4 regions of the Caldalkalibacillus uzonensis genome follow, and region 3 is predicted to be linked to each of the others. Evidence: predicted binding sites of a transcription regulator. Region 3 holds the regulator's gene; each other region holds the start of a gene.

What was found. Region 3 encodes LexA, which represses DNA repair genes until DNA is damaged. Its sites were predicted from a motif close to CGAACATATGTTCG; they were not measured.
Region 1: a site for LexA is predicted at 1,022-1,035, ahead of J2S00_RS10465 (YolD-like family protein). Genes of this name have one in related genera too.
Region 2: a site for LexA is predicted at 1,445-1,458, ahead of J2S00_RS09370 (DNA polymerase IV). Genes of this name have one in related genera too.
Region 4: a site for LexA is predicted at 1,155-1,168, ahead of J2S00_RS07535 (Rpn/YhgA-type helix-turn-helix domain-containing protein). Genes of this name have one in related genera too.

The regions. Positions count from the first base shown of each region.
Region 1 covers NZ_JAUSUQ010000007.1:89,735-91,919, reverse strand. Annotated here, with positions in the region: gene J2S00_RS10470 (ion transporter) at 1-384, shown strand, start outside; gene J2S00_RS10465 (YolD-like family protein) at 622-978, opposite strand; gene pdaA (delta-lactam-biosynthetic de-N-acetylase) at 1,102-1,893, opposite strand; gene J2S00_RS10455 (trans-sulfuration enzyme family protein) at 2,055-2,185, opposite strand, start outside.
Region 2 covers NZ_JAUSUQ010000006.1:91,609-93,793, forward strand. Annotated here, with positions in the region: gene J2S00_RS09370 (DNA polymerase IV) at 139-1,398, opposite strand; gene J2S00_RS09375 (DUF1885 family protein) at 1,599-2,042, opposite strand.
Region 3 covers NZ_JAUSUQ010000001.1:147,266-149,450, reverse strand. Annotated here, with positions in the region: gene J2S00_RS00745 (GerMN domain-containing protein) at 1-163, opposite strand, end outside; gene J2S00_RS00740 (DUF896 domain-containing protein) at 188-424, opposite strand; gene lexA (transcriptional repressor LexA) at 638-1,267, shown strand; gene glnA (type I glutamate--ammonia ligase) at 1,318-2,185, opposite strand, start outside.
Region 4 covers NZ_JAUSUQ010000004.1:285,327-287,511, reverse strand. Annotated here, with positions in the region: gene J2S00_RS07540 (M24 family metallopeptidase) at 1-1,015, shown strand, start outside; gene J2S00_RS07535 (Rpn/YhgA-type helix-turn-helix domain-containing protein) at 1,251-1,595, shown strand; gene J2S00_RS07530 (CoA-binding protein) at 1,671-2,090, shown strand.

The DNA.
Region 1 (2,185 bases), on a different contig from region 3:
TTCTTGTTCCGGGATGTGGCCCCTGAGTATTTCGGTTCGTTACACCTCTCGCTGATCACGTTGTTCCAGGTTGTTACCCTGGAGTCTTGGGCCAGCGGGGTGATGCGTCCCATTATGGCTGAAGTATTCTGGTCCTGGATCTACTTTGTTACTTTTATCCTAGTAGGAACGTTCGTTATTTTTAACCTGTTTGTCGGGGTCATTGTCAGTAATGTGGAACGGGCTGAAACGGAGGAAGCAGAAGAGGAGCAACAACCTCATCAGCGTGTCTCTGCCGACCACTCGGTTTCAGATGAAGAGATTAAGCAACTGCGCAACGAGATCAAAGAACTGCGCCAATTGCTCCGTGATTTAAAAAATCATCAATCCCATTCTTCCAGTTGAACAACATATCCACTAAAAAGACAGGGAGTCCAAGATCAGGATCACCTGTCTTTTTATTTCTCCTTATTCAAAACGATAGCTGTATTGTTGATTATAAAGGAAAATTTTATATGTGCGTATTATATTTTTAAAAATTATAAAAATAAGAAAAACAGACTAGGCCTGTGGTTCCGAACGATGCAGGCCTTTTAACGCATATGAAAAGGTGATGTGTCCTCCACTGCTTTCACCAGTACGTCATTCCCAATCATCTTCAATGCTGACATCAAAAATGTCTTGAAAGGAGAGCCATTCCTCCTCCTGATCATTGACGAGCTTCACCTGTCCGAGCGCGGGATTGATTCTCTTCACCACGCCTTTCACTTCCCGGTTTTTAAATTCTCCAAATAAACAAACCGTCACTGGCAGATGGAATTGCAATGATTGCCGTAACTTATCATTAATCTCTTCCACTTGCTGCTCATCTAGAACCGGTCTTTTTTGGCGACTTTGTTCTTGTTTTAACTTCTGCAAAGCTTCCTTATGTTCGGGAAGCATCCAGCGACTTGATTCCCACATCAGATTGGACCCTGGCGTAATTTTGTTCGGTTTCATCACTGCTTCCTCCCTTAAAGAGAAACTTTGTTCCCATTATATGCAAACATGTGTTCTTTATGCAATGAGTCATGACCTAGTAAAATATTCCTGCAACAAAAAACGGCTCTGTTCAAGAGCCGCTCACTTTACGTTATATGCATCCCATAAACTGTCCATCACCAGATCATCCAAACTTTTAAATTCATAGCCCTGTGCCCGCAAATCATCGATAACCCGGGGCAGTGCTTCCGCATTGTCCCTTGAAACAGTGTGCAGCAACACAACAGCTCCGGGATGAATCTGCTGCATAATATTGTCATAGGCATAGCGCCAGCCCCGCTGCCTGTCAATTTGCCAATCGACAAAGGCGAGGGACCAGAACACGTTGCGATAGCCCAGCTTTTGGGAAAGGGCGAGGGTGCGTTCACTAAAGATCCCCCGGGGCGGGCGGAGGTAGTTCATCCCCTTAACTCCCGTGATCCGTTCAAATTCTTGCTCCACACGGACCAGCTCTTTGATCAGCCGGTCATCGCTGACCTGGGTCATATCTGGATGGGACCAGCTGTGGTTGCCCACAATATGCCCTTCTTTCACCATGCGTTTGACTAAGTCAGGCTGATCTTTCAAATAGTGGCCAGTGACGAAAAAAGCGGCTGGGACCTGTTTCTCTTTGAGCACGTCCAAAATGCGGGCCGTATACCCGTTCTCATAACCGTTATCAAAGGTCAGATAAACCTCCCGTTTGGAGGTATCGCCCAAGTAAAAGCCACCATACTGCTCTAACAGCTGATCCCACTCTTTTTCTGCTGACGGAGGTTGGTGATCTGTACTTTTTTTAAATCCCCAGTGAATGGCTTTGTTGGACCAACTATCTGCACCGGCAGACTGAACGCAGGCCAGGTGAGAAATAAGTATAAAACAAAACAGCACCATGATAAACCTTTTGCTGTGCTTCATACTAGAACTCCTTCCTTATGTGTATCTGCCTTTTTTACTTCAATCTAAATATAGTTTGTAAAAGAGTCACACCAAGCATACCGGAAGGAATATCCTATTTTTCCCAAAAGAAAAAAGCCGTCCTGATTGGACACCCTTTAATCATTCATGGCTTCTAACGCTTGTTCCACATCAGCGATCAGCTCCTCCACCTCTTCAATTCCCACAGACAAACGGATCAAACCCATGGTGATCCCCAGCTTGTCCTGCTGCTCGGGTGTTAATGCGC
Region 2 (2,185 bases), on a different contig from region 3:
GCCTCCCTGTTTTCATTCCTAGTTTCATTTTAACGGAAAGAGGGGGAGGCAACGTGTGATTGTGTCACAATTGTGTGACAGCGTGCCATTTGTAAACGAAACGTCACCAAAGTGTAAAACAAATGTCATTTTTTAAGGTTATTTGTAATGCCCTCCTATTTTTTTGGCCCGGTCCCGGGCCTGGCCTGCTGCAGTAAGGGAGGCGGCACGCAAAATGGCGGCGGCCCCGTATTTATGTTTAATATGATCCATGGCTTGGCTTAAACGTTCTTTTTTCAGTGTGGTGTCAAACAAACTGAGCTGCCGGCAGTGATCAGATTCCAATCCGGACAGCGTCACGCCGGCACTGCGAATCGGTTCCCCGTCCCAATGGGTGCGAAACAGATTAAAAGCGGCTTTAAACACATCCAGTCCATAGTTGGTTTTTTGGGGCAATTTAATCTGGCGGTGAAAGCCGGTGGGAAAATCAAAGCGGGCCCCGCGCACACCCACGGAAACGGTATCACCCACATATCCTTTTAGGCGGGCCCGGCGGCCTACCTCTTCACTTAATTCCAATAAAATCACTTTGATCTGTTCTATGGTTTCATAATCCCGGGGCAGGGTCATATGATGACCGATGGCCTTTTGTTCGTCATGGGAGCGGGGAGACACAGGGGAGTGATCAATGCCGTTGGCCGTTAACCACAGCCGTTCTCCATTAATGCCCCATTTTTGGGAGAGACGCTCCACGGGGGTTTGAGCCAATTGGCCGATGGTGCGGATACCCATGCGTTCCAAGTGGCGGCTTATGCGGCTGCCCACGCCAAACAGGGCGCGGACCGGAAGAGGCCACAACGTGGTTGGCAGTGTGTCATGGCTGATCTGGGCGATACCTGCTTTGTTTTTCTTGGCAAAATTATCGCAGGCCATTTTGGCTAGCACTTTATTGGGGCCAATGCCGATGCGGACATAGACGCCTACTTCCTGCTGGATCTTGTGTTGCAAAAGGCTGGCTACATCCCAGGGTTCACCACCAAATAAATGTAAGGTGGGTGTCACATCCATAAACTGTTCGTCGATGCTGTACGGTTCAACCAGGTCAGTGAAACTTTGCAAGATGGTGGTGATCTGCACTGAGATATCAATGTACTTTTGCATATGAGGTTTGACCACAGTGACAGAGGGACATTTTTGCTGGGCTTCCCACAATGCTTCTGCTGTTTCAATCCCCCACTGTTTGGCCAGGGGGCAGGCGGCCAGGATCACCCCGCTGCGCCGCTCTGGATCTCCGGCCACCACAATCGGTTTATGCTGCAGCGAGGGATCCGCTGTTTTTTCAATGCTGGCAAAGAAAGATTGCACATCGACCAGAAAAATGACCTGCTCCCGGGACATCTTGCTACTTGCTTTGTTCATGCTGGCTATCCTCCGTTCAGCAGCGCAAAGAATAGGATGCATAACTAGAACATATGTTCTATTATATAGCAAAAAAAGAAAAAATAGAAGTGGGAAAAGGAGGGAGAGCAACACATCAGATTGGGAAAAAGGAAGCACGAAGCCCCGAAAAATGATAGTAAGGATCCGGGGCTTAAACCAATGAGGATCAGTGGGACAGGTTAGGGTTTACGGGGATAATAATACATGGTGCGTCCGTTAAATAGCTGCAACTTGGCTTGATAGGCTTTAGCCAGATATTTGCAAAACTCATTGGCTTTTGATTTATCGCCGTGGGTGGCCCCGTCCGGCAACACAACTTGGATGTAGTGTTCCTCTCTTTCCTGGCCGCTCTCTTCAACTGTGACGGTTTCTGAGCCAACGCCGACGATCATATATTTATACAGCTCAGGATTGTTGCCTTTCAGGTAAAACCATTTGCCTTTTCCCTCCGGCTTTTCCACAATGGTATAAGGAAAAGCGGCTTCCGCATAATTCCAACCAAGTTGTTGGCCGGTTTTTGACGTCATGCTTATGTAATGGTCCAATTTTTGTTTCACATCGTCTAAATCGGCTGAGGTCACGGTGGATTCCTTGACCAGACGAATATAAGCACTTTGACTCACTCGAACTCACTCCTTACGCTACCACAGAATCCAGCTCTGCTAACATCTTAGCATTCAAGGCTTGTTTACACAACAAAAATGTCTCTCGGAGCGGAGGATCAGCATGAGACCCTTCTTAAATAGACAAAATAATTTGACTATTT
Region 3 (2,185 bases):
TTGATTCGTTTGCTACAGTTTCTTCTTCTGTTTCCTGGCCCGTTTCTTCTGCATCTCCTGCTCCCGTTTGCGTATCGATTGTTCCCTGGCCACAGGCAGCCAAGACCAGTACCATCATACAAGCGGTGAAAAAGAGCAACTTCCGTCTGCTTTCTCTATTCATTTTGTCTGTTGCCACTCCTTTGATTTAATGTTGTTTTTTATATCTCTGTTGTTCTTTTTTCAACTTATCTGGTGTTACATCTCTTCCTGTTGGGTCAATCACTTTTAAACCCATTAAATTACTTTTGAATGAAGAACGGAAGGACTGGATATATTCTTGGCGCAGCTGAGCTTGCTCTTCCTTCTCCTCTGCTGTTAGCCCTTTTTGCTTTGCTTTTTGTGCCAACTGGTTAATCCGGTCTAGTTTTGCCTTGGATAGCATATCGATCCCCTTTGCTTAAGAATGTCCATATTATTACAGTAATACTTTTAAATGATTTCGTCAATCGATAATCCACATCACTCGAACTTACGTTTGTATTCGTCCCTTACATTTGATATAATATCTCATAAGTATACATAGTTAAAACTTACCATCTTCATTCGTCCAGTTTTCTTGTGTGCATTTTATTTCTTGGTATTGAGGTGAAAATTGATGTCCACATTATCCAAACGCCAAAAGCTGATCCTGGATTTTATTAAAAAGGAAGTGCGGGAAAAAGGGTATCCTCCATCAGTCCGTGAAATCGGTGAAGCAGTAGGATTGGCTTCCAGCTCTACTGTCCATGGTCACTTGTCCCGGCTCGAGAAAAAGGGATATATACGCCGTAATCCCACCAAACCCAGAGCCATTGAAGTTTTGGACGATGACATGCGCACCCAGCCTCAACCCGAATCGATTAGCACCACTTATGTGCCGGTGATCGGGAAAGTCACAGCGGGACAACCCATCACAGCAGTGGAAAATATTGAAGAATATTTTCCACTGCCAGATAAATTTGCCACTGACCCCAGTGAGTTGTTTATGCTCGTTGTCCAGGGTGACAGTATGATTGAAGCGGGTATCTATGACCGGGACTATGTCATTGTCCGCAAACAAAATTATGCTGACAACGGCGATATTGTCGTGGCTATGACTGAGGAAGATGAGGCTACTGTAAAACGGTTTTTCAAAGAGAAAAATGTGATCCGCCTACAGCCGGAAAACGCTGCACTGGAGCCCATCATCCTTAAAGACGTGACCATCTTGGGTAAAGTAATCGGGGTTTTTCGCCATATTCACTAAATAAACCGCAAAACGATGAGGGGAACAGCACTGGCTGTTCCCCTTCATTGTTAATATTGGGTCATGTATTGATCTCTTTCCCAAGGATGGACTTGAGTTCTGAACATATCCCATTCGATTTCTTTGGCCTCAACAAAGTGTGTAAAAGCATGTTCACCCAATGCATTGACGATCACTTCATCTTGTTTCAGCTCATCAATCGCTTCTTTTAATGTGGATGGTAAGCTTTCAATACCCGCTTCAGCACGATCTTGTTCATTCATGACATAAATATTACGGTCTGTGGCCTCTGGTAAAGGCAGCTTGTTCTTGATACCGTCCAAACCAGCGGCAAGCATGGCCGCCAGCGCTAAGTACGGATTGGCAGCAGGGTCAGGATTACGCAATTCCACACGGGTGCTCAATCCGCGTGAAGCAGGAATACGAATCAACGGGCTGCGGTTTTTGGCAGACCAGGCAATGTAGCACGGCGCCTCATAGCCAGGAACCAAACGTTTATATGAGTTGACAGTCGGATTGGTAATGGCAGCGAATGCTTTGGCGTGTTTTAAGAGCCCAGCCAAAAAATGCTTTGCAGTTTCACTTAAACCCAATGGATCGTTTTCGTCATAAAAGGCATTCTCATTGCCGCGGAATAAGGACAGATGGCAGTGCATGCCAGACCCGTTAATACCATAGATGGGTTTGGGCATAAAAGTGGCGTGCAAACCGTGTTTCCTGGCGATTGTTTTAACCACTAATTTAAAAGTTTGGATGTAATCTGCAGCTGTCACAGCATCAGCATATTTAAAGTCAATTTCGTGCTGGCCTGGCGCCACTTCGTGGTGAGAAGCTTCTATTTCAAAGCCCATTTTTTCCAGGGTCAATACAATATCCCGGCGGCAGTTTTCACCCAGATCAAGGGGTGCCAAGTCAAAG
Region 4 (2,185 bases), on a different contig from region 3:
TTCCCCCAATGTTTATTATTTTAGCGGCACATGGCTAGATTCCCACGAACGGCTTCAAGCGATTGTCATTTCAAGAACAGAGCAACCGAAAATGATTGTCCATGAAATGTCTGAACAGGAAGTTTCACCTCCTTCACAAGTTGACACGATTTTTTGGAAAGATGGCGAACCAGCCATTGAAATCCTGGCCCAACATCTTCCTCATACCGGAACAATTGCGATAGATAATCAGTGGCCTTCAGGCAATTTGATTGAACTAATGGGGTTAAAAAGAGATGTTTCATTTGTTAAGAGCACCCAGCTGATTGGCCAACTGCGATTAAGAAAAGATGAGGTAGAGATCGAACTGCTCAGAAAATCAGGTCAAGTTGCCGATGAAGTGATGTCTGAAGTCATTCAGTTTATTAGGCCGGGACTAAAGGAAACAGAGGTCGTCGAGCAAATCAAATCCCTGTTTAAAGCTAAAGGTGTTGACAAACTATCTTTTAACCCCATTTTAGCTACAGGTAAAAATGGCGCCATTCCCCATCATCAATCAGATGATACAGTGATTCAGCGCGGAGATATGGTTGTGATTGATATGGGAGGAATAAAAGATTATTATTGCTCGGATATAACCAGGACGATTTGTGTCGGAGAGCCTGCTGCAGAGATGAGAACAGTATATCGGATTGTGCAACAAGCTCAGGAAGAAGCAGTACAAGCAATCAAGCCTGGCATTCCTATGCAAGAAATTGACCGCATTGCCCGGGAGATTATTACAAAAGCGGGATATGGCCCTTATTTTACACATCGGACAGGTCATGGACTGGGAATTGAAGTTCATGAGGAGCCCTTTCTTACGGCTAATAATGATCAACTACTAGAAGAGGGAATGGTTGTTAGTGTTGAGCCTGGTATTTATTTGACAGATCAATTTGGGGTGCGCATAGAAGATATTGTGGTTGTGACAGAAACAGGAGTAGAACGGTTAAACCATTACCCGCGTGAATTGCTCTGTGTAGATACAAACTAAACTTTAAATGATCATGAGATTGTAGAGGGGTGTACCAAAAAGTAGTTGGGGACACCCCAAAAAGCATGTTCATCAATGATGATCGAAAAGGAGACTGGATCACTCACATCAAAAAGTCGTCCACAGGCTATTAAAATATCGAACATACGTCTGATATAATGAGAAACTTGTGCTATAATATCAAAAAATTCAGTCGAGGAGTGACACTGATCAGTACCAGCCGACGCTAGCACATTTGCCTCAAAGATGGCATGTGAGAGAAGAAAACAGCTCATATACCGATCACGACCGCTTGTTTAAGCAACTGATCGAGACCTTCTTTGTGGACTTTATGAAAGCGATTCACGATATGCCAGAAGAAGAGGAGGTGAAAGTGATGGAGCTGATGAATTCATGGGAGAAAAAGGGAATGGAAAAAGGTCTGCAACAAGGTTTGCAGCGGGGCCGGACAGAAGCCCAGCTTGAGATTGCTAAGCGCTTGCTGAAGATGGGCATGAGTCTGGAAGATGTGGTTAAGGCTACAGGGGTGGAGCAGGAAGAGATTGAACAATTGGCCAAGCAAGAGGATGACAAAGTATAGGGTAGACTTAACTACCATATCCGAGTGGGAAAGAGTACAATGAAGATAATGATATAAAACAAAGGAGTGAGCAGATTGGCTTTTAAAAACCCCACTCGTGCTGAAATAAGAGACATCTTGAAAAGAAGCAAGCGAATCGCTGTTGTTGGGCTGTCAACCAATCCTGAAAAGACATCCTACATGGTGTCGGAAGCGATGCAAAAGGCTGGTTACGAAATTATCCCCGTCAATCCTCATGCCGATGAAATCCTGGGTGTAAAGGCTGTCCGTTCATTAACAGAGATTGAGGGCCACGTAGATATTGTTAATGTGTTCAGAAGAAGTGAATTTTTACCTGAGGTAGCCAGGGAAGCAGCTAAAATAAAACCGGATGTCTTTTGGGCCCAACTGGGTCTTGTCAGTGAAGAAGCTTATGAGATCTGTCAAGCCAATGGCATCACTTGCATTATGGACCGCTGTATCAAAGTGGAACATGCCTTGACGGCAAGAGATTAACAGGAGAGCGGGTCAACTGCAATAGATCCCTGACGAAGATGTCAAAAATGGCGAAGCGGCATGGTGAAACTGCGTGTGATCAAAATAATTTGAAT